2 regions of the Anaerofustis stercorihominis DSM 17244 genome follow, and region 1 is predicted to be linked to the other one. Evidence: riboswitches for the same ligand, from Rfam matches in the RefSeq annotation. Region 1 holds a riboswitch; the other holds the start of a gene.
The links. A riboswitch is a leader RNA that binds a small molecule or an ion and turns the genes downstream of it on or off. The one in region 1 is predicted to bind thiamine pyrophosphate.

Region 1 (12,395 bases):
GAAACTTTGACAAGCAGGGATGTAGTAAATACAAAGCTTAGAGTTATTCTTGATGAAGCTACAGACCCATGGGGAATAAAAGTAAACAGAGTAGAACTTAAGAATATCCTTCCTCCTAGAGAAATCCAGGATGCAATGGAAAAACAGATGAAGGCTGAAAGAGAAAGAAGAGAAAGTATCCTTAGAGCCGAAGGTGAAAAGAAGAGTGCCATACTCATCGCCGAAGGTGAAAAGGAAGCGGCTATCCTTAGAGCCGAAGCATCAAAACAAAGTAAGATAAAAGAAGCCGAAGGTAATGCTGAAGCTGTAATCAAAATGCAGGAAGCCAATGCCGAAGGTATCAGGATGATAAACGAAGCAAAGGCGGGACAGGAATATATCGCACTTAAATCTCTTGAAACATTCTCTGAAGTTTCAAAGGGTAAATCTACAAAAATTATCATTCCTTCCGAAATCCAAAATATGGCAGGTTTGTTATCTTCTTTAAAAGAAACCGTAATAGACGGCGATATCGAAGAAAACGAAGCAAAAGAAGCTAAGAAGGAACAATAATAAAATGTCAAAAAAAGTTCTTGTTATAAACGGACCGAATATCAATATGCTGGGCAGAAGAGAAAAGGATCTTTACGGAAAAGAAGATTATGCCTATCTGTGTGATATTATCAACAAAAAAGCAAATGAACTTGATTATGAAGTGGAGATGTATCAGTCCAACAGTGAGGGAAGTATCATAACGAAGATACAGCAGTCTCTCGATGAAGCGGATGATATAATCATCAATCCCGCGGCTTATACGCATACTTCTGTTGGTATCCTTGATGCACTGAAAATGTTCAAAGGAAAAATCATTGAAGTTCATATAAGTGATATAAGCGAGAGGGAAGAGTTTAGGAAACATTCTTATGTGTCTTATGTCGCTACAAAGAGGATCATCGGAAAAGGGCTTGAAGGTTATCTTTTGGCTTTGGAAGAATTATAAAATTGGGGGAATACCCATTAAATTAAAAAAAGTCCCAGTAAAATTACTGGGACTTTTTTTGTGCAAGACGAAGTCTTGCCACTTTTTTGCAGGACTTTGTCCTGCTAGCTACATCAAGGGCTTTGCCCTTAAACCCTTATAAGGGGCGCTGTCCCTAAAACCCCGGCACTTTTTAAAAGATTAAAAAGTGCCAAAAAATCTCCGCTCAAGCCGCGGTGGCTTATAGCGACTGGATTTCCTCAGAAAATCTACCCGATTTTCTGGGAACAGTCGCTAACCCCACCCCCTTTACATTGAAAGTTTTATATTTTATTAAAGGTTATAACTCTTTTAGGTAATATGCGGGTGAGTTACATCAGTAAGTTTAATATTCTTTTTGCTGAAGGCTTTAGCACCACGCAGTGGAAGAATTTGACTGTTTACCCATTAATAAATGGGCTGGATTTTATTAAAATCCAGATGTGCCTTGGCATATTAAACAACACGAGCGGATTTGCGTCAGCAAGATTTGAGAGTTTCCATAAGTTTATTTTTTCTTTGGAAAAAACTTCGTCGGGTTTTTAAGGGGTGCAAGGGGCAGTGCCCCTATGTAGTTTATTTATAAAAGAAAATGCAGTATTTTGTAATTTATGTGAAAAAATTGTATTGTCGTGATGACATAAAAATGATATAATGAAGTCTGATTTATTATTATTTATAGGGAGGAACAGAATGTTCGAAAAACTTTTTAAATTGAAAAGCAAAGGCAGCAATGTTAAGACTGAAATCATTGCCGGTGTTACTACATTCCTTACAATGGCTTACATTTTAGGTGTAAATCCGGGAATGCTTGCATCAACCGGAATGAATTTCCAATCGGTTTTCTTGGCAACTGCCATTGCATCGGGTGTTGCAAGTATAATCATGGGACTTCTTGCGAATTATCCGGTTGGTTTAGCTCCTGGTATGGGAGTTAACGCATTCTTTACTTATACTGTTTGCATGACTTTCAAATACACTTGGCAGGAAGCTTTGGCGGCAGTATTGATTTCAGGGGTTATTTTCCTTATTATTTCCGTAACCGGAGTAAGAAAGGCAATAATCAATTCAATTCCAAAAAACATGAAACTTGCTATCGGAGCGGGTATCGGTTTCTTTATCGCATTTATCGGTCTTAAAAATGCGGGTATCGTAGTTGCTGACCCATCTACATATGTAGCTATGGGGAATCTCACAAACCCTACGGTTATCCTTGCATGCTTTGGACTTATAGTGACAGTTGCACTTCTATGTAAAAAAGTAAATGCGGCAGTATTCTACGGAATGATAATCACTGCTGTTGTAGGTGTTGTTGCCGGAATGTTTGGTGTGAGCGGAATGCCTGCACTTCCAACGGGTATCGTATCATTTGATTTTTCTATGCCTACATTCGGTGCTTGTTTTGAAGGTATATCTTCATTATTCTCAAAACCATCATTTATCATGGTAATCTTTACATTCCTATTTATCGACTTTTTCGATACAGCGGGAACTTTGGTTGCTGTAGGTAACAAAATTGGTTTGGTTAATGATAACGGAGAAATGGAAAATATTGAAAAAGCACTTGTTGCCGATTCAGTAGGTACATGTGTCGGTGCCGTATGCGGTACATCAACCGTTACATCATTCGTTGAATCAGGTTCAGGTGTTGCTGCGGGCGGAAGGACAGGTCTTACTGCTTGTACTACAGGGGTATTATTCTTCTTATCTATTTTATTTATGCCGCTTCTTACAGTAGTTAACTCTATCCAAGTAGGAGAATTATTCTTATCACCTGTTACAAGTGCACCTCTAATCATTGTTGGTGTTTTAATGGCTCAGCAGCTTAAGGAAATAGAATGGGATGATATTTCCGTTGCGGTTGCTGCATTCACTACGGTTATTACAATGGTACTTACTTACTCTATCTCAAACGGTATCGCAGTAGGTTTTGTATTCTATGTAGTTTCTAAAGTATTCAGCGGAAAAGCAAAAGAAATCAATCCTATAACATGGGTATTACTGGTTATATTCCTGATATATCTTATACTTTTATAAAAGTATAAATAAAAATAAAACCTCTCTATATCGATAGGGAGGTTTTTTATTTAATATAACATTTATAGTATTTTGTCCTGCTGCTTATCATAGAATGAAAACTAGGATAACTTATAAGTAATAGAGTCTTACTTAATTATTTATTTCCTCAAAAAGAAAAATAAAGTATTGACTCTTACACTATGTCAGGATATAGAATGTATTTGAGCTCAAAAAACGGAGGTTTATCATGATAAAAATAGGACGTTTCTCAAAGTTGTCTTTAGTAAGTGTGAGAATGCTGAGACATTTTGATAAGCTTGATTTATTAAAACCCACATATGTGGACGAAGAAAGCGGATACAGGTATTATGACGAGAGTCAGCTTATAAAGGTAAGCAATATAATACTGCTTCAGAAAATGGGGTTTAGTTTAAGCGATATCAAGATAATTTTAGATAAAAACACTACTAAGGAAGAAATAAAAAATTATTTAATAAAGTATAAGAATGACAAGGAAGAAGAATTAAACAAGGTCAAAGAACAGCTTGCTTTAATCGATAAAAACATTCTTAGGCTTAGTAGGAGTGAAAATATTATGAAATACAATATCGAAAGAAAAATCATACCCGCATATAAAATAGCATATATAAGAGATATCATACCGACTTTCGCTGATGAAGGGATGTTATGGGGAAGACTGATGAAAGGTCTTTACAGTAACTATCCAAATGCGGTGGATCCTCAGTTCAATATGGCAATTTATCACGATAAAGAATACAAAGATACAAACGTAGACGTAGAAGTAGGCGTAAGCATAAAAGACAGTGTAAAGGAAGTAGGGGAAATAAAAGTAAAAGATATGCCGAAGATGAATGTATTAAGTATAATCTTTAATGGAAGCTATGAGCAAATAGGAGATATAAATATCGAGGCGGTGGAATATGCAAAGAAAAACGACTTGGAATTTATAGGACCTATGTTCTCCATATATCATAAAGGTCCGGAAGAAGTAAAGAGTGTGGAAGAACAAGTGACGGAGTGCTGTTATCCCGTTAAGTAAAGTTAAAACCGATGTACATTTGTACATTGGTTTTTTATTAAATTTTATTAAGAAAATATTAAATTTATGTAATTAAGTGTATTTATATGATAAAATATAAGACATGGTGAGACTATGAAAGATAAAGTATGTCCTAAATGTAATATTAAAAATGTTGAAGAAATGATGTACGGGATGATGTATTTTGAAGCCTGTGAAGCTTTCGGAGGAAAAGAAGAGTTTTACGGAGGCTGTTCTCCCGACGATAAAACAAGACCTGATTATATCTGCTTAAGCTGCGGATATGAATGGAAATAAAATAATATTTTAAACAACAGTAGAGGGTAATTTTGATATATGAATATGGAAAAAGATTTGAACAGAACGTTTGTCAGTACGGTAAACCTGCCCAGTGACGCAAAGAAATATTTCATGGAAGATAGCGAAGAATACAAGGAAGCTATGATGAAATACAGCTGTGCCATAAAGGAAGTAAAGACAAAACTTGAAGTTTTGAATGAAGAGCTTGCCGTAAAAAGAGCGAACAGTCCGATTGAGTTTATAAAGTCAAGGCTCAAAAAGCCGGAAAGCATTGCCGCAAAGCTTGAAAATCTGGGGCTTGAAGTAAGTGTTCAGTCAGCTATGGACAATTTAAACGATATTGCCGGAATAAGGATAGTTTGTTCTTTCCTTGACGATATATATGCTCTGGCAAAAATGATTGCAAAGCAGGACGATATAAATGTCATAGCCGTAAAGGATTATATCAAGACACCTAAGCCAAATGGATACAGAAGCTATCATATGATAGTGGAGATTCCTGTATTCTTTTCGGATAAAAAGCAGTTTCTGAGAGTCGAAATCCAAATAAGGACTATTGCCATGGACTTTTGGGCAACTTTGGAACATCAGTTAAAATATAAAAAAGACGTTGTAGACGCAGATACGATAATCAACGAACTCAAGGAGTGTGCTACTCTAATTTCCTATACCGATATGAAAATGCAGGAAATCAAAGATAAGATACATTCTACCGAAGAATAAATTTTAGTATCAAAATGTACGAAACACTTCAATAAGGGGTTCTTCCCCTTAAACCTTATGCAGGGCTCTGCCCTACAATCCGCCAATATTTTTCCAAAGATAAAAATATTGGATAAAAATCTTTCACTCAAACGCCGTGATGGCTTATAACGCGGTCGAATTTGACTATTCGCTGTTCGTCAGAACAGATAAATTTAATAAATGTTAAATTTATTCAAGCTTTAGCTTGATGAATTACACGAGCGGATTTGCTTTAGCAATATTTGCGAGTTTTTTTATTTAATCTCTATCCTAGATTTTTTAAACGATCGCTATCCCAACCTATTTTTATGAAAAATCTGCTATATAATAAATTACTTTTTTACCCTTATAAATAAAGTTTTTTTCTTAAACTTAAGATAAAACCTTTATTTATAAGAGGGGTAGGGTAGCGACTGTTTCGCAAAATGCGGGAAGCATTTTGCAGAAAATCCAGTCGCTATAAGCCTCCGCGGCTTGAGCGGAGATTTTTTTGGTACTTTTTAATCTTTTAAAAAGTGCTGGGGTGCGGGGTAAAACCCCGCAAAAGAGGTTTGGGAAACTTCCCGAGGTATTGGGACGAAGTCCTGATAAGATTATTTTAAGGGTAAAAGGGATGTGCCCTTTAGATATTGACATAATCCTACAATTATGCTAGCATAAAATTACAAATTTAATATATAAGCAGGGGAGCTTTTTGCTGAGAGGAAAAATTAATTTTCGACCCTTAACCTGATGTGGATAATGCCAACGTAGGAAGCATTTAATGATGATTATTAAACGGGAATCCGAATTGGTTTCTCGTTTTTTTTCTGCTTATATGGAAAGGAAAAGTTTATGGAAAATAAGAAGACAAGCGTATTTGACAATTCTCTTATTTGGTTCGGTGCGGGAGTTTCCATTGCGGAAATAATGACGGGGACTTTGATAGCACCCCTCGGATTTACAAAGGGACTCTTTGCAATACTGCTGGGACATTTGATAGGATGTGCACTTATGTATTTTGCGGGAATTATCGGGGGAAGAACCGAAAGGAGTGCTATGGAGACGGTAAAGATGTCTTTCGGAGAAAAGGGTTCACTTCTTTTTTCAACTCTTAATGTACTTCAGCTTGTGGGCTGGACAGCAGTAATGATTATCGGAGGAGCAAAAGCGGTAAGTATTATATCGAATTCATTCCTCGGTTCTCCTTTGGAGTCTCTTTGGTGCATAGTTATAGGCGCACTTATAATTTTATGGGTGGTTATAGGAATAACCAATCTGGGAAAAGTGAATACGGTTGCTATGGGCGGATTATTCCTGCTTACCATTGTATTGAGCACTGTTATATTTAAAGGTAATATAGTAAATCCTTCCGCAGGAGGACTAAGTTTCGGTTCTGCTGTGGAACTCAGCGTTGCAATGCCTCTTTCGTGGCTACCTTTGATATCCGACTATATAAAAGAAGCAAAAGAACCGGGTAAATCCGCATTCGCAAGTGTAGGTGTTTATTTTATATCAAGTTCTTGGATGTACGTTATTGGAATGGGAGCGGCTTTGTTTACAAAAAGCAGTGACATAGCGGTAATAATGCTTCAGGCGGGGCTTGGTATCTTAGGGGTAATCATAATAATACTCTCTACAGTGACTACTACATTCCTCGACGCATATTCCGCAGGAGTGAGCAGTGTAAGTATAAGTAAGAAACTGAGTGAAAAAAAGGTTGCAATAATAGTTTGTATAATAGGTACTCTACTTGCGATATTTACTCCCATAGAAGAGTTTGAGAATTTCCTTTATCTGATAGGCTCTGTCTTTGCTCCTATGATTGCGGTTCAAATAGCGGACTATTTCTTTTTAAAGAAAGATTACAGTGCACTAAGTGTAAATAAAACAAATATAATACTTTGGCTTATAGGATTTATAACCTACAGAGTATTCATGAGGATAGATACTCCTATCGGCAATACTCTTCCCGTAATGATAATAGTAATGATTTTATGTATTATAGTAAATAAAATGTTCGGAGGTAAAAAAGAATGTTAAAAGAAATGATGGAAAACGTAAGAAAGAAAACTCCTCTTATTCATAACATAACAAACTATGTTACGGTAAACGACTGTGCGAATATACTTCTTGCATGCGGCGGGTCTCCCATAATGGCGGACGATAGCAATGAAGCGGAAGAAATTACAACTATTTGCGGCGGACTGAATATAAATATCGGTACGCTCAATAAGAATACTATACCTTCAATGATACTTGCGGGAAAGAAAGCAAACGAACTTTCTCATCCTGTTATACTCGACCCCGTAGGAGCGGGAGCTTCGACTCTTAGGACTTCTACTGCAAATGATTTGCTTAAAGAAATCAATTTCAGCGTTATAAAAGGCAATATATCGGAAATAAAGACCCTTGCTGTGGGAAGCGGTACCACAAAAGGTGTTGACGCGGATATAGCGGATAAAGTGACAGATGAAAATATAGATGACGCAGTTAAGTTTGTAAAAGAATTCTCGGCTAAAACGGGAGCGGTAATCATCGTTACAGGAGAAACAGATATAATAGCCGACAGTAAAAAAGCTTATATAGTAAAAAACGGTCATGCAATGATGTCAAATATTACGGGAACCGGATGTATGCTTTCCGCAATGACTGCCGCTTACATAACAGCTAACAATGATAATATGCTTGAAGCCTGTCTTGCAAGCGTATGCTTAATGGGATATGCGGGAGAAATCGCTTATAAGAAGATGATTGAAACAGGAGCAGGTAATTCCACATTCAGAAATTATTTGATAGATACGATATTTAACTTAACAAGTGAAGAACTTGAAAGAGGAGCAAAGTATGAAAGTAAATAGTGAAGATATGCTTTTATATGCGGTTACCGACAGAGCTTGGACGGAAAGTGAGGATTTATATTCTCAAGTCAAAAAAGCCTTAAAAGGCGGTATCACATTTTTACAGCTGAGAGAAAAGGAACTTGATGAAGAAACATTTTTAAAGGAAGCGTTAAAGATAAAAGAACTTGCAAAGGAATACGACGTTCCATTTGTGATAAACGATAACGTGGATATAGCAGTTAAATCCGACGCAGACGGAGTACACGTGGGACAAAGCGATATGGAAGCGGGAGATGTAAGAAAGAAGATAGGTAAGGATAAAATACTGGGAGTCTCCGCTTCTAATTTAAAGGAAGCAAAGCTTGCGGAAGAAAAGGGAGCCGATTACCTCGGTGTAGGGGCTGTGTTCTCGACTTCAACAAAGCTGGACGCAGATGAAGTTTCTTTCGATACCTTAAAGGAGATATGCGATAACGTCAGTATCCCCGTAGTAGCAATAGGGGGTATAAGTAAGGATAATATTTTAAAGCTTAAAGGAACGAATGTAGATGGGGTTGCGGTCGTATCTGCTATATTTGCAAGCTCTGATATAGTAAATGATACCAAGGAACTTCTTAAACTTTCAAAGGAAATGGTAAAAGGAGATAAGTAATATGAAGAAAGTACTTACGATAGCTGGTTCTGATTCCAGCGGAGGCGCGGGTATCCAAGCTGATATAAAAACGATAACCGCTCACAAGATGTATGCAATGAGTGCCATAACCGCACTTACAGCACAGAATACAACCGGGGTTTACGGAGTCATGGACGCAGATGCGGACTTTGTTAAAAATCAAATCGACTGTATTTTTACGGATATAAGACCCGACGCAGTAAAAATAGGTATGGTTTCCAATATTGAGATAATAAAAGCCATTGCCGAAAAACTGATTGAATATAAGGCTGATAATATAGTAGTTGACCCCGTAATGGTAGCGACGAGCGGAAGCAGGCTTATCAGTGAAGACGCAATGGAAACTTTGATAAAAGAACTTCTTCCTCTCGGAAGCGTTATAACTCCAAATATCCCCGAAGCGGAAGTATTATCGGGAATTGATATAAAAAGCGAAGAAGACATGATAAAAGCGGCAGAAATAATATCTGAAAATATAGACGGAGCCATACTCATTAAAGGCGGTCACTATGATGATAACGCAAATGATCTGCTTTACGATAATGGTAATATCCACTGGTTCAAGGGTAAGAGGGTAGATACAAAGAACACTCACGGAACGGGATGTACTTTGTCTTCAGCAATTGCATGCAACTTAGCTGCGGGATATTCGAAAGAAGAAAGTATTAAAAACGCAAAGGAATATATAACCGGAGCGCTTAAAGACGGATTGGATCTCGGAAAAGGTTCGGGTCCGCTTAATCATATGTATAACCTTGGTTAAGGGCTTTGCCCTTTAACCGCTCTGTAGGGCTCTGCCCTACGACCCGCCAATTTTTACTTGTCTAAAAATTGGATTTAACGACCCCGCCGGGTGCGGTACCTTAGCCTTCGTGGAAGAGATATTAAACTTATTGTGGTTTATCATATTCCAATTACCTAAAAGAGTTATTTACTCTAAAATTAGAAAAAACTTTTAATGTAAAGGGTTGGGATAGCTTCTCTTCCAAGAAACGCGGGGCAGCGTTTCTTAGGAAATCGAGAAGCGTTAATAGCCACCACGGCTTGAGTGGAAGCATTTGACTGTTTACCCATTTGAAAAATGGGCTGGATTTTTAATCCAGATGTGCCTTGGCACATTAAACAACACGAGCAGATTTGCGTTAGCAATATTTGCGAGTTTCTTTAAGTTGTTTTTTGCTTCGGAAAAATATTCGCAGGGTTTAAGGGACGGAGTCCCTTATAAAGGATGTACTTACCCTTGTAAGTCAGTATTTAATATGATATAATACATTTGAAAATAATTTATATTTTCTTGGCTAATATTCAGTTACGAATAAAAATAAAACTCGTTAAACTATAACGAGTTTTATTTTTTTATGTTAGAATTATAAAATAAAATTATACATCGGAGGTAAAATAATGAATAAGAAAATACTTAGGATAGTAATTCCCGTTTTGATAGTTATATCGGTCATAGGGATTTATATAGTTAAAAATAATAATGATAATGCTTTGGGAAACAGCGGTTCGGATACAAGTTCGGCAACTTTTGATTTAAATGAACTAAAAAAAGAAAAGCTTCCCATAGTCCTTGATTTTTCCAGTGCTACGTGTCCTCCCTGCAGAGAGATGGAGCCCACTCTTCATAAATTAAAAGAAGAATACAAAGGTAAAGTTATCATAAAATCAATAAGCGTTGACGCAGATGTTAAGGGGATAGAAGATTTTCCCGTAAAGGTAACACCGACTTTATTCTTTTTTGATGAAAAAGGCAATCCTTATAAACCTAGTAAGGATATAGATATTCAAATGATAGAATATTCTTCAAAGGCGGATAACAAACATATCTATACTGCCAGAGAAGGACTGCTTACTGAAGATGAATTCCTTAAAATATTCAAGGATATGGGAATAAAATAGTATGATAAATAATATTTTAGAAAGTATTTCAAGTATTATTACATCAAATATATACCTCGCTCCCATAGTTGCATTCTTTGCGGGGATACTCGTTTCCTTTACTCCGTGTTCGCTTTCATCAATTCCTTTGATAGTCGGATATGTGGGCATGAACGGGAAAGAGGATACGAAGAAACTCTTTAAGCTCTCTGTGACCTTTGCGGTGGGTACAGCACTTACTTTTACCGTCCTCGGTACTCTTGCTTCAATGCTCGGGAAAGTAATGACACTCAGCGGACAGTGGTTTTATATAGTTCTTGGTGTAATAATGGTGCTTATGGCTCTTCAGACTTTTGAGCTTTTCAATTTTATCCCTTCCACTTATCTGGTTTCAAAGAATGAAAAGAGAGGATACGGCGGAGCACTTCTTTCGGGTATACTTGCGGGAGTATTTTCTTCTCCCTGTTCCACTCCCGTACTTGTCGTGATACTTGGGATAGTTGCGGGAAGCGGAAATATATTATGGGGAATATTGCTTCTTGTTTGTTATTCGATAGGCCACGGTATACTCACCGTTATGGTAGGAACCAGTTTGGGACTTGCAAATAAGATAACCAATAACGAAAAGTATGGAAAATTACAGCTTTTTATCAAAATATTCCTGGGTATATCAATGCTTTTGATTGCATTTTATATGTTTTATTTAGGTTTTTAAATAAATATGTTTTTTTCTTTAGGGGGCGTAACGGTTGGAAAACGAATTGGAAAATGAATTAGACAATAAGGATGATAATAATGAAGACAAACAATATATAAAGATGACGGAAACGAAGATATCAAAGCTCATCACTTCTCTTGCCGTACCTACCATAGTAAGTATGCTGGTAACTTCGGTGTACAATATGGCGGATACTTACTTCGTTTCAAAGCTTGGGACAAGTGCTTCGGGTGCCGTGGGGATAGTATTTTCTCTTATGGCGATAATCCAGGCGATAGGGTTCACTCTCGGAATGGGTTCGGGAAGCCTTATATCAAGACTTCTCGGTGCGAAGAGGGATGAAAAGGCAAACGAAGTCGGTTCAACGGGATTTTTCCTCGCTGTACTTGCGGGTATCTTATTAGCAGTCTTCGGTCTTATATTCATAGACCCTCTGATGAAAGTGCTCGGTTCAACTGATACTATTTTGCCATATGCAAAGGGTTATGCGGGATATATCTTATTCGGGGCACCTATAATGATGGCTTCTTTCGTAATGAATAATATTTTAAGAGCCGAAGGAAAAGCAGACCTCGCAATGATAGGAATAGGTACCGGAGGGATTTTAAATATTATTTTAGACCCCATATTTATATTTACTTTCGACCTTGGTATATCGGGAGCCGCTATTGCGACCATACTATCTCAGCTTATAAGCTTCTTTATTCTCCTTTCGCACTTTTTATCAAAGAGAAGCGAAGTAAAGCTTCATATAAGAAACTTTACCAGAGAGTTTGAAACCTGTTCAATGATAATAAAGACGGGACTTCCGTCTCTAGCGAGACAGGGGCTTGCCAGTATAGCTACGGTAATGCTGAACGTTGCGGCGGCAGGATACGGTGATGCGGCTGTTGCGGCAATGTCTATCGTCGGAAAGATATTCATGTTCATATTCTCTATTATGATAGGTTTCGGTCAGGGATATCAGCCTGTTCTCGGATTTAATTACGGAGCTAAGAGATATGACAGGGTAAAACAAGCATTCACTTTTACTTTGAAAACGGGTATGATAGTCATGACTGTCTTTGCCGTTTTTGCATTTATATTTGCTCCGCAGTTAATAAAAGCTTTTATAGCCGATGATATGAAAGTCATAAAAATAGGAACAGAGGCTTTTAGATTTCAGTGTGCGATAATACCTA
Region 2 (12,395 bases), on a different contig from region 1:
AAATCCTGATATTTTTAAGGCAGAACGTTAATGAATACCGGGATTTATTTGTTCGGTTCGTAAATCTTGATAAAGCAAATTGGCTTATATTATTAAAAATTTCTAAAGAATATATGATCGTGCGAATCGCAGAAGCCAATATGAGCAGATTTGCTTACATGATATTTGTTATTTATAAACGACTTAAAATTTATAAGTATTTTTTACTTAAACCTGCTTGTTCTGGTTTTCTGTCTAAAATCTGTTAACATTTTATTTATAAAAATATTTATTATAAGAAATATTAATTAAATAAAATTTGTTCAATTTACATGAAGCTTTCTTTTAGTCATACATTTATAAATTTTAATAAAATAAGAGTCTTGATTTTTAGTCAAGACTCTTAAGATTGATCCATAGAAAAAATCTTCTATTTTTTTGTATATCTCTTTCTTTTCCTAACAAAAGTAGACGGATCCATATTTAAGCTTGCCGCTGCATCTCTTACGTTCTTATATTTTTTATATGCTTCATTTATATATTTAAGCTCTATACTTTCAACCAATTTTTTTAAATCATTGGTTTCCTTAAGTTCAATGTCTCCATAAGGGTTATTTTTAGGGTTGATGTTTAAAGGTAAATCTTTTGAATTTACTCTTTCGGTATTACTTATAATAAGACCTCTTTCCACAATATTTCTAAGTTCTCTGATATTTCCCGGCCAATCATAATTTTTTAATTTACTTAATGCACTTTCGCTGAACTTTTTATTAAATCCGTACTTATCATTAAAATTATTTATAAATAAGTTTGTTAGAGGGATTATGTCTTCTTTTCTTTCTCTTAGAGAAGGTATATAGATAGGAAATACCATAAGCCTGTAATAAAGATCTTTTCTAAATAATTTATTTTCGACCATATCTTCCATATCTGCATTTGTTGCAGCAATGATCCTCACATCTATTTTTATTGGTTTTGTTCCTCCTATCCTTTCAATTTCCTGTTCCTGTAAAACTCTTAATAATTTTACTTGCATATCAAGAGGAAGTTCACCGATTTCATCTAAAAATATAGTCCCTTTATCCGCAACTTCGAATAATCCGGCTTTCCCGTTTTTATTTGCTCCCGTAAAAGAACCTTTTTCGTAGCCGAAAAGTTCACTTTCAACAAGATTTGGAGATATTGCTCCGCAGTTTATTTTTATGAAGGGCTTATCTTTTCTGTTGCTGTTTTTATATATATGGTTTGCAAACAGTTCTTTTCCTACTCCCGTTTCTCCAAGTAACATTACCGTTGTATCAAGTCCTGCCACTTTATCCGCAATATTTAGTGCTTCTATGGATTTTTTATCGACACAGATTATATCATCTACAATAGTCGGATTATTATTTATCGGACTTAATTTATGTTCTTTATTCGTATCTATTATTTGTTTTCTTCCTATTTCTTCTTTTAAATTATATATTTCAGTCAAGTCTCTTACATTTGTTACTACCATGATAATATTTCCATTGTCATCTATGACCGGAGAGCTTGTTATCAAGGCTTTTTTCCCTGTTTTAAATTCCTGCTGAAGCGTAATAGGTTTCTTTTTTTGCATAGCAAGTAATGATCCTGATACGGAAATAACATTATTTTTTACTAAATCCAGCATATTTTTGCCGATGACTTCTTCTTTTTTAAGTCCTGTTATCATTTCATAAGATTTATTCGCTTTTATTGTATTTGCGTTTCCGTCAGTTATATATATACCGTCAAATGAATTTTCTATAATAGCATCTAATCTATCGTTTGCTTCCTGTAAATTGTTAAAAATACCAAAGTTATTTGTATCGTTCTTTTTCATTTTTTTACCTCTGTTTCATTTTACCTCTGTTGTTGCAATAATGCAACTATATTTTTGTTATAATATTGGTAATAAAAGTCATAATGATGTTTTTATATTTTTCACTTGATATTATTTCAATATGACTATATAATGTGGTTATATTATCACGGAGGCAGTATGATGATAGAAAAAATAGAAAAAGTACTTAATGAAAAAGTCAGACCTTCTCTGAACAGTCACGGGGGAGATGTAGTAATAAAGAGTTATGAGGATAATATACTTAGAATTAAATTAATAGGGAAGTGTTCGGGGTGTCCCGCTGCAAGAACTACCAATGAAGATTTAATTAAAATCAGTGTTATGGAAGAAATCCCCGAAGTAAAAGATGTTATCTTAATTGAAGAAGTAAGTGAAGAACTGTTGGATTTTGCTAAAAAGATTTTAAAACATTAAGGTTATTTATGAAAGTATTTATAAAATATTGCGGCGGATGTAATCCTAGGTATGACAGAGTAAAAGAAGTAGATAATTTTAAAAGTAAATATAAAGATATTGAGTTTACATATGATTATGATAATGATGTTGAAATTTGTTTAATCATATGCGGTTGCAATTCTGCTTGTGCGGATATAAGTTTTATAGATAAGAATAAAAAAACTTATATTATTAAAAGTAAATATGAATTAGAGAATATTAAATTATAATATAAAGCTGAGAGTATCGGCTTTTTTATTTTATTGTGATATAATATGTTTAGTTTGTTATTGGGGGATAAAAAATGGATAAATATATGCTTATAAAACTTATTTCTTTATGTGTATTCTTAATCATTTTAGTATATGCACCGGTATGGCTTACTTGGGTGTTTATAATATATTTACTTTTAAGGTTAATGGTTTTTATTATGCCTACGAAAAGTAAGGATACTTCTTTAATCGGAAAACAAAGTGCCTTACTTGTTTTGGATTTACAAAAGTGTAATTCTCAAAATAAAAATGATTTAATAAAGAAAGTCAATAAGGAAATCAGGCTGGCAAAGGACTTGGATTATAATATCGTTTATATTAAAAATGTATTTGAATATTATGACATACTGTTTTCTTTGTTTACAATGGGCGGTGGATTTCTCAAAGGGCAGGTGGGTTCAGAATTTACTGATAATTTAAATATAAAGAGCAATAATATATTTATCAAACATAATCAAGATGCATTTTCAAATAAGGAGTTATCTTCTTTTCTTCATGATAATGATATAGGCGATATTTATATCGTCGGTCAAGATGCAAGGGCTTGTGTATTAAAAACAGCTATCGGAGCAAAGAATAGAGGATATAATGTGAAAATTGTAAAAAATGCTATCGATCCCAATTATGATAATATTATAAATAAAATAAAAAGTAAGAATATCGAAGTAATAAATTCTTTAAAAGGTGATGGGTAAGTATATGAGTGAACTTAGAAAAATACCGGGTGTTGGAGTTGAAACGGAAAAAGATTTAATATCACTTGGTTATACCACGATAAGCTCATTAAAAGGTGCGGACCCGGAAGAAATATATTTAAGAGACTGTGAACGACAAGGTGTTGATATCGACAGATGTCAGCTATACGTATACAGATGTGCCGTTTATTATGCGAACGGCGGGGAAGACAGAGAAAATAAAAAGTGGTGGGATTTTAAAGATAAATAGCCATTAATCTTATTTGACTTTTATTTTATTAAATGTTAGAGTATCAGAGTAATTAAATAAACAAGCTAGGGGAGCCGTAAGGCTGAGAAAACAATTTGTTCACCCTTACTACTTGATCCGGATCATACCGGCGTAAGGAAGCTGAAGATTTCGTTAAACCCCTCCTGTTTATATAAAATAAGGAGGATTTTTTATGTCATTTTTCATAATGTCTACAGATAATGGATATGTTCTTAAGACTGCCGGATACATAGCGTTGACGGTTTTATTCATAGCTGTTTTATCTTCAGCGGTATTTTTATCAAATAAAAGAGAAAAGAAATCAGCAAATACTAAGCAACTTGTATTTTGTGCAATGATAGTGGCTTTGGGAACAGTAGCTTCATTCTTAAAAGTATACGAGTTTCCTTTCGGCGGGACTATTACTTTGTGCAGTATGTTATTTGTTTGCCTTGCGGGATATTTTTACGGACCTTCTACCGGTATTATCACAGGATGTGCGTACGGTATTTTACAGCTCATAACTCAGCCTTTTATAGTATATCCTCTTCAGGTAATTGTAGATTATATATTTGCTTTTTCTGCTCTCGGATTGTCTGGATTATTTTATAAAGCAAAAAATGGATTACTCAAGGGTTATCTACTCGGTGTATTCGGACGATATGTGTTTGCGGTAATTTCGGGATGGATTTTCTTTTCTGAATATGCTTGGCAAGGGTGGGCGGCTCTTCCTTATTCATTGGTATATAATGGTATTTATATTGCTGCGGAAGCCTTGTTGACGGTTATTATCATATCCGTTCCCTCCGTTAAAAAGGGACTTGAACGTATTAAAATCAATTCTTAGAAATAAATTTTTATACCATATCAGCTTAATTTAAATTGTATTTTGTTTTTATTCTTGTATAAAGCACCTGTAAGTTGCATTTAGAAACGTCAAGTTGGTTCAAATAAATTGTAAGAATGTTATAATTGAATAATAACGGAGGTGTTAAAATGAAAACAGGAGAAAAAATAGCAAAAGCCAGGAAAAATATTAGTTTGACACAAGATCAGCTGGCGGAGGTACTTGATGTTTCAAGGCAGACCATTTCCAAATGGGAATCGGATATTGCTTATCCAGAAGCAGGTAAACTTAAGCTTTTAGCCGATACTTTAAATGTCAGTATAGATTATTTATTAAAAGATGAGGTAGAGGAAACGAAAATACCTGAAATGAAGCAGACATCCAATGGATATGAAGTAGACTGGTCAAAGCTTTATCCTATTTTAAATAAATATGATAAAGAGATAGATATGGATTATTATTTTGATATCTTTGGTAATTTGATTAAAGAAGCGATGAAAAAGTATAATTATTCTTTGGAAGATGCAATGCTTGTTTTAAAAGATGTTTACTATAAAGTTTATCTTAAATTAAAGGAAGAAGAAAATGAATAAAAAAGAACCCATATGGGTTCTTTTTTATTCATAATCACTAATAGGTGTAATCATAGGTTGTCCTGATTTATTAAGTAATGGTGTTAATCCTCCTGCATTTCCGCTACAATGAAACATATAATTGACACCTGTTACTTTATCTACAAATATTTGAGTTACGTTTAGTGTACCTTCACTGTAAACTTTTATAAATCTTTCTTTTCCCATATTATTTATTTGATCTCCTCCAAATATTCATATTTTCAGCATCTTTTATAAGCTCATCTCTAAAGTTAGGATGTGCAATACTTATAAGTGCTTCCGCTTTTTGCCATGTAGAAAGTCCTTTTAAGTTGACTTTACCGTACTCTGTTACTACATAGTGAGTATTTGCTCTGGTATCCGTAACTACCGAACCCGGATGCAGTGTAGGAAGAATACGAGATTTTAGTTCGCCTTGTTTATTTTTAAATGTTGAAGATAAACAGATAAAGCTCTTTCCGCCTTTTGACAGATAAGCACCGAGAACGAAGTCAAGCTGTCCGCCCGCACCGCTTATTTGTTTTGTTCCTGATGTTTCTGAGCTAACCTGTCCGAATAAATCGATATCTACAGCGTTATTTATAGATATGAAATTATCATGTGCGGAGATAATTCTTACATCGTTCGTATAATCAACAGGCGCAGACATACATTCAGGGTTGTTGTCTAAGTAATCATATAATTTTTTAGTTCCCGCACCGAAAGCATATGTTTGACGGAATCTGTTTAAATTTTTCTTAGAGCCGTTGATTTTACCTGCATTGGCTATGTCAACAAAACCGTCTACAAACATTTCCGTATGAACACCTAAATCTTTTAAATCAGATTCAGCAATCAAAGAACCTACCGCATTCGGCATACCGCCAATACCAAGCTGTAAACAAGCTCCGTTTGGTATTTCTTCAACGATCAGTTCAGCAACTGTTTTATCAACTTCCGTTGCAGCTCCGCCGCCGCCCATTTCTGCCATTGGGGGATTATCTCCTTCAATTATCATGTCGACTTTTGAAATATGAATTGCTTCTTCATAACCGCCGAGACATCTAGGTACGTTTTCATTCACTTCAACAATAACTTTTTTTGCATTTTCACATGCTGCCATTAAATGTGAAGCACTTGGACCGAAACTGAAATATCCATGATTATCCATCGGTGCAACTTGCATAACCGCAATATCTGCTCCCGGTGTGTTTCCGTCTCTGTAATATCTTGGAAGTTCTGAGTAACGGATAGGTGCATAAAATGCAAATCCTTTGGCTATAGCTTTTCTTTCTATGCCTCCCATGTGCCATGAGTTCCAAGTAAAGTGGTCTTTTGCGTTTTCTAATTTAAAAATTTCAGGTTCCCACATTAAAATACCGCCCCTAATGTTTAAGTCTTTTAGGTTTGGCATGATTTTTGCAAGTTCCTTATCAAATGCTACGGGAGTGGTAGTTGTCCATCCGTAGTCAATCCAATCTCCAGATTTTACTGCTTTTACCGCCTCTGCTGCGGTAACTGATTTTTGTCCGTATTCTTGTTTAAAATCCATACTAACATCCTTTCAATTATTAAAATGTAAATATATTTTATCATTTATAAGCATTTTCGGTCAATAGTTTAATGGTGGAAAATCAGTAAAATTTTACTGATTTTTTATCATTTTGATAGTAACTCTTAAATCCGGACCAAAAAATTTCAATAAATTAAAATTACTGATTATTCTTGAATATATTCTTGATTTATATTTTTCTCTTATTTCATTTAAAGTTAAATTGGTTGTGATTATCATTTTTTTATTGTAAGTCATTTTATAATCGACTAATTTAAGTATTTCGTTATTTACATAATCACTTTGCGTTTCGATTCCAAGGTCATCTAAAATAAGAAGATCCACATCCAATATTTCTTTTTTCTTTTTTTCCAAATCGGGATCGTTAAAGCTTTTAATTATATCTTCGAATTCCTTTGCGGTAAGGCAAATTACACTATAACCTTTATTTAACAGTATTTTTCCCGTAGCTGCTGCCAAAAAGGTTTTTCCGCTGCCTGCTTTACCCGACATCAATAATCCTAGAGTGTTTTCTTCATCTTTGAATGTATTAATAAATTTAAGAGATTGTTCCTTGTTTTTTATTATATTTTCTCTTGGTGTAATTTTATATTTGCTTTTGTCATTGTCAAATAAGTTTTCATCAAAATTATCGAAATTTCCGTCTCTGAATAAAATGCTGTTTTTATTTTTTCTTTTTTTGAGATATCCTTTTAAGCATGTACACATTTCATTATTTACATAACCGCTGTCTTTACATTTATCGCAGTCGTATTTAATGCTTAAATAATCTTCATTAAATCCTAATGTTTTAAGTTCCCTTTTTAGTTTATTATTTAACTTTTTATTTTTTTCTTTCAAAAATCTCACTTGATACATTATTCATACATGCATAAATTCCATAAGTGTTTATTTCATCAATAATATCTTTTATCGACGGATAATCTTTACACATTTTATCTATTTTATTACTTAATTCTTTTTCTTTTGATTTTCTTTTTTTATTAAAATTACTTAAACTGGTTTCTTTATCTTCCATGATCATTCTCCGCTCATCATTCTTTCAATATCTTCTTCGCTGTAATATTCATAATCAAGGTCACTTTGAATAGTTTCTTTTTTAGTATTATTTTGTATTTTTGTGTATTTATCTTGTTTAGGTTTTGTATCTTTATCGGTATTTATGTACATATTATAGATTATTTTATCCACATATTTAAAGCTTGGACGATTTGTGGAGATCGTTTCGTCGCAGGCTTTTAAAATTTGTTCCATACTTAATTTGTACTCGTCCAACCATTTGTCCACCAAAGCTTCTTCCGGCTTTGTAATAAAAGAACCTCTTGTATTAAGACCCAGATATTTGAATATTTGCTGATATTCCTGATACCTTTTATCACTTTTGTTAAATTCCATTGCAGCTTCATCAAATGTTTTTATTCCCTTTGAATGAAAATCCATAGCGATTGCGTTCCAGTACTTTCTTTGCTTTATTTTTCTTTTGACAAGACATGTATTTACTATTAATTTAACAGTTTCCGCACTGAAAGAATATTCTTCCATCCAATCGGAAAACATCTCCATCTCCTGATGAGAAATGGGTCTTCCAAGCCCTCCTTCGTCCATCGGAGCTTCAAATTCCTGACTTAAGTCTTCGAATAGATTTTGCTTTTTAGCATTATATTCTATGGTTTCGGAGTATGAACCATTCTTTTTGAATTTTTCGGGAGTAAATATCATTGTGGAAATATTTTTGTATTGTATTACATAATTTCTCTTATCCGTATGCATAAATGTAATCACTTGTTTTTCGTGCCAGTATCTAAATGCTTTTACCACATCGGCTTCACTCATTCCCAAAGTATTGGCTATTTTTCTGTTTGAAGGCATATCTTCGATAGAGTTTTGAGTACATTTAAGTCCGTAAAGGTATACTTTAACATAATCACCTCTTGCCATTGGCATGAAGTGATTGATAAACATATTCTCTACTATTGTTACTCCGATATCATCGTTGTTATTTACAAGTTCAAATCTATTCATTAAAATTTCTCCAAAATAAAGTAAAACAATTATAGCATATTTTGTAACTTTAGTGTAGAATATATATTGTTATTGTATTTTATTTTTATGAGGTAGAAAATGATTAATGAACTTAAAGTTTCCGATAAAGTCTTAGATAATTTCCTATTAAAAAGTGTGACGCTTAGGAAGACAAGAACGGGAAAAGATTATTTGGATATAATACTTAAAGATAAAAGCGGAGAAATCCCGGCAAAATTATGGAATGTGGATACTACTATGAAAGATGCTTTTTCAGCAGGCGATACGGTGAAAGTTGGCGGGGAAGTAGACAGTTTCGGTTCAAATCCTCAGGTAAAGATAGAGAGTATAGAAAAAGTAAATCTCAATGATGAAGATATGTCTAAACTTGTTGAAACAGCTCCTTTGAATTCAGATAAAATGTACGATGATATTATCGATACGATAGAAAATATTAAAAACGAAGATATAAAGATAATCACTAAAACATTGGTGGAAAAGTACAAAGATAAATTCAAAAACTATCCTGCCGCAAAATCTTTTCATCATGCAATGAAAAGCGGACTTATGTATCATACATATACAATGCTTACAAATGCAAAGAAGCTGACGGATACATATAAGTTTTTAAATAAGGACTTGGTATTTGCGGGGGTGATATTACACGATATATGCAAAACTGAAGAGATGCAGTGTAATGATATAGGCGTTGTTGAATCATATAGTACTGACGGACAGTTACTTGGACATATAATTCAGTGTGTATGCGAAATAGACAATGTAAGCAGAACTCTTGGTATAAATAGTGAAGTTCCTTCACTTCTAAAGCACATGATACTGTCACATCACTATCATCCGGAATTCGGTTCTCCCAAATATCCTATGATACCCGAAGCTGAAATACTTCATTACTTGGATATTTTGGATTCGAGAATGAATCAAATGGAGACTGCGTTTAACAATACAAATGAAAATGAATTTTCAAACAGAGTAAGAATGCTCGATAATAGAAATATTTATCACTATACACTTGATAATAAGGAGGAAGATTAATAATGACTGTACAAATGACCGCACTTTTGATAGTATTCATGATTGGATATTTCGGAATGCTTGCGATTAAACTCGGAGGGTTTGTTAAAAATAATAAAAAACTCGGAGAAATGATTTATGCGGCACCGAAAGGACTTCAAAATACCGATTTCGCATGGCAATTATTATATTTGGGTTTGATAATTGCTGGTATATTGATTTTGGATTTTATGCATTTTTTAAATGAAACAATATTTTTCTATTTAATAGGTTTGATTGGAGTATATTTTGGTTTTGCTACATATTCGCTGTTCATGTGTGTCTTAGGCGGAAGAGGAATGTACGAATGGGGAGTTCGTACGATGACCGGTGCTTTAACATATGATAAAATGGAATCTTATGAAATAGAACAAAGAAAAAAACAAAAGGGTCTTAGTGTAAAATATAAACCTAAATCTGGATTTTTAAATGCAACTCAGATTATGTTTATAGATTATGAAGATAATGATGAAATAAACAGGATATCAAGACTCAATGTAGGAAAAGAAAAAGGTAAATCCGCATATGCGTATGCACCAAAGCCTAACAAGAAAAAAAGAGGAAAACGTAAAAAATAAAGACTGCTAGGCAGTCTTTTTTATTTGTTTAACGGGTATTATACCTTTTGTAAGGAGATTTCACATAAAATAAACAATTTTATACTTTAAAGAACTTTGGATTAAATTAAAGTTTTTTATATACTACATTAAGCTTTACTTTATTTTTTATATGCTCAATTTAATAATAATATAATATGTCTTTATTCTTCTTATTTATATAAAAGTACATTATAAAAATAAGTAATAATTTTTATAAGAAATTTAGGGCGCGGAATCTGCGAAGTAGGCGTAGTGCCCTAAAAATATATATAGAATAGTTATATTCAAAATATTGTATAGGCATATCAAACTTTTATAAATATTGACAATCATTTTCTTTAAATAGAATATAGCAATTTAATATTCATTATGATATAATTTAAAAGTTAATCGGGAAATATTTATAAATTTCAGGAAATATTTGTTTTAGGAGTAAAAAATGTTTAAAGAAGATACAATCGCTGCAATAGCAACACCATCGGGGTATGGTGGTATTTCTATTATTAGGATCAGCGGAAGTGAAGCATTTGAAGTATGTGATAGAGTCTTTAAGATGAAAAAAGGTTCTATTTTTGATGTTCCTAAAAATACCATAAACTACGGTCATATTGTAAATAAAGATACAAATGAGATAATAGATGAAGTTCTTGTTTCCAAGATGTGCGAACCACATTCTTTTACTGCTGAAGATGTCATTGAAATCAACTGCCATGGAGGTATGAGTGTCACAAAGGATGTACTTACATTGGTGCTTAAAAACGGAGCGAGACTTGCCGAAGCGGGAGAATTTACAAAAAGAGCTTTTTTAAACGGCAGGATAGACTTGGTTCAGGCTGAGGCTATCAGCGATATCATCACAGCAAAAACATCCAATTTTGCAAAGAGTGCTATGAGTTCTCTAAAAGGCGATTTGTCAAGTAAGATAGATGAAATAAAAGCTGATATTACCAACATGCTCGCAAGGCTTGAAGTTACTATTCAGTATCCGGAATATGATGAAGAAGATTTAACAAATAATGAAATAGTGGAATTAATAAATTCCATGAAATATAAGCTTAATAAAATTATTTCTACCTTTGAAAAAGGAGAGATTTTAAAAGACGGGATAAAAGTTGCCATTATAGGTAAGCCCAATGTTGGGAAGTCCCAGCTTTTAAATGCACTTATAAATGAAAATAAGGCTATCGTAACAGAAGAAGCCGGTACTACGAGAGACATTGTAGACGAAGTGGTGAACATAAAAGGTGTTCCTGTCAAATTTATAGACACTGCGGGAATTAGAAATGCAGACAGTAAAGTCGAAAAGATAGGTATAGATAAATCAATTGAAATGCTTGAAGAAAGTAATATCATATTATTTTGTATAGATACATCAAGAGCTCTTGACACTGAGGATATGGATATAATAAAAATGCTTCCGGATAATAAAGAAGTGTTGGTTGTACTTAATAAGATGGATCTAAATACAAATGTAGATACAGTAAAAGCATTCGATAATTATAAAACAGTTGAAATTTCCGCTCTTAAAAAAGAGGGTATAGAGAAAATAGAAAATAAGATATATGAGCTTGCCGGGTTAAGTGAAGATGATGGCGTAGGAAATACTTTGGTAAGTAATATAAGACATAAAAATCTTTTAATTGGTGCAAGAGATGATTTTGATAATGCAATAAAAATGATAAATGAAGGACTTGAGGTAGATCTTGTTGAAATAGATATAAATGCCGCTTTATATAAACTTGGAGGCATAACGGGAGAAACTACAAGCGAAGATATAATAGATGAAATATTTAAGAATTTCTGTTTAGGAAAGTAGAGGAAATAATGAGTTTTTTAGCAGGTGAATACGATGTTATAGTAATAGGTGCGGGACATGCGGGCTGTGAAGCTGCGCTTGCAAGTGCGAGAAAAGGAAGCAGTACTCTCCTTTTAACTCTTAATTTAGATGCTCTTGCAATGATGCCTTGTAATCCTTCAATAGGAGGAACGGGAAAGGGGCACCTTGTAAGAGAAATAGATGCACTTGGCGGAGAAATGGGTAAAAACATAGATAAGACATTCATTCAAACCAAGACTTTGAATACCGCAAAGGGGGTTGCCGTTCAGTCTCTTAGAGCACAGGCGGATAAGAAAAAGTATCAGGAAGAGATGAAGTTTGTTATCGAAAATACCGATAATCTCGATTTGAAACA

Region 2: it holds a riboswitch for thiamine pyrophosphate, as region 1 does, so the genes downstream of both, thiT (energy-coupled thiamine transporter ThiT) here and cytX (putative hydroxymethylpyrimidine transporter CytX) in region 1, are expected to answer to the same signal.

The regions. Positions count from the first base shown of each region.
Region 1 is NZ_DS560015.1:305,595-317,989, forward strand. It holds gene ANASTE_RS01430 (SPFH domain-containing protein) at 1-552, shown strand, start outside; gene ANASTE_RS01435 (type II 3-dehydroquinate dehydratase) at 557-979, shown strand; gene ANASTE_RS01440 (NCS2 family permease) at 1,691-3,034, shown strand; gene ANASTE_RS01445 (MerR family transcriptional regulator) at 3,264-4,076, shown strand; gene ANASTE_RS01450 (hypothetical protein) at 4,191-4,373, shown strand; gene ANASTE_RS01455 (GTP pyrophosphokinase) at 4,419-5,099, shown strand; TPP riboswitch at 5,794-5,893, shown strand; gene cytX (putative hydroxymethylpyrimidine transporter CytX) at 5,955-7,142, shown strand; gene thiM (hydroxyethylthiazole kinase) at 7,136-7,960, shown strand; gene thiE (thiamine phosphate synthase) at 7,947-8,594, shown strand; gene thiD (bifunctional hydroxymethylpyrimidine kinase/phosphomethylpyrimidine kinase) at 8,596-9,378, shown strand; gene ANASTE_RS01480 (thioredoxin family protein) at 10,017-10,517, shown strand; gene ANASTE_RS01485 (cytochrome c biogenesis protein CcdA) at 10,519-11,211, shown strand; gene ANASTE_RS01490 (MATE family efflux transporter) at 11,246-12,395, shown strand, end outside.
Region 2 is NZ_DS560018.1:118,987-131,381, reverse strand. It holds gene ANASTE_RS04445 (sigma-54 interaction domain-containing protein) at 410-1,825, opposite strand; gene ANASTE_RS04440 (NifU family protein) at 1,985-2,260, shown strand; gene ANASTE_RS04435 (hypothetical protein) at 2,269-2,511, shown strand; gene ANASTE_RS04430 (cysteine hydrolase family protein) at 2,586-3,248, shown strand; gene ANASTE_RS04425 (helix-hairpin-helix domain-containing protein) at 3,241-3,498, shown strand; TPP riboswitch at 3,556-3,654, shown strand; gene thiT (energy-coupled thiamine transporter ThiT) at 3,692-4,345, shown strand; gene ANASTE_RS04415 (helix-turn-helix domain-containing protein) at 4,495-4,938, shown strand; gene ANASTE_RS04410 (DUF6440 family protein) at 4,963-5,145, opposite strand; gene ANASTE_RS04405 (butyryl-CoA:acetate CoA-transferase) at 5,147-6,490, opposite strand; gene ANASTE_RS04400 (ATP-binding protein) at 6,584-7,351, opposite strand; gene ANASTE_RS04395 (hypothetical protein) at 7,335-7,529, opposite strand; gene ANASTE_RS04390 (DnaD domain-containing protein) at 7,532-8,533, opposite strand; gene ANASTE_RS04385 (3'-5' exoribonuclease YhaM family protein) at 8,633-9,586, shown strand; gene ANASTE_RS04380 (hypothetical protein) at 9,589-10,182, shown strand; gene mnmE (tRNA uridine-5-carboxymethylaminomethyl(34) synthesis GTPase MnmE) at 10,643-12,019, shown strand; gene mnmG (tRNA uridine-5-carboxymethylaminomethyl(34) synthesis enzyme MnmG) at 12,025-12,395, shown strand, end outside.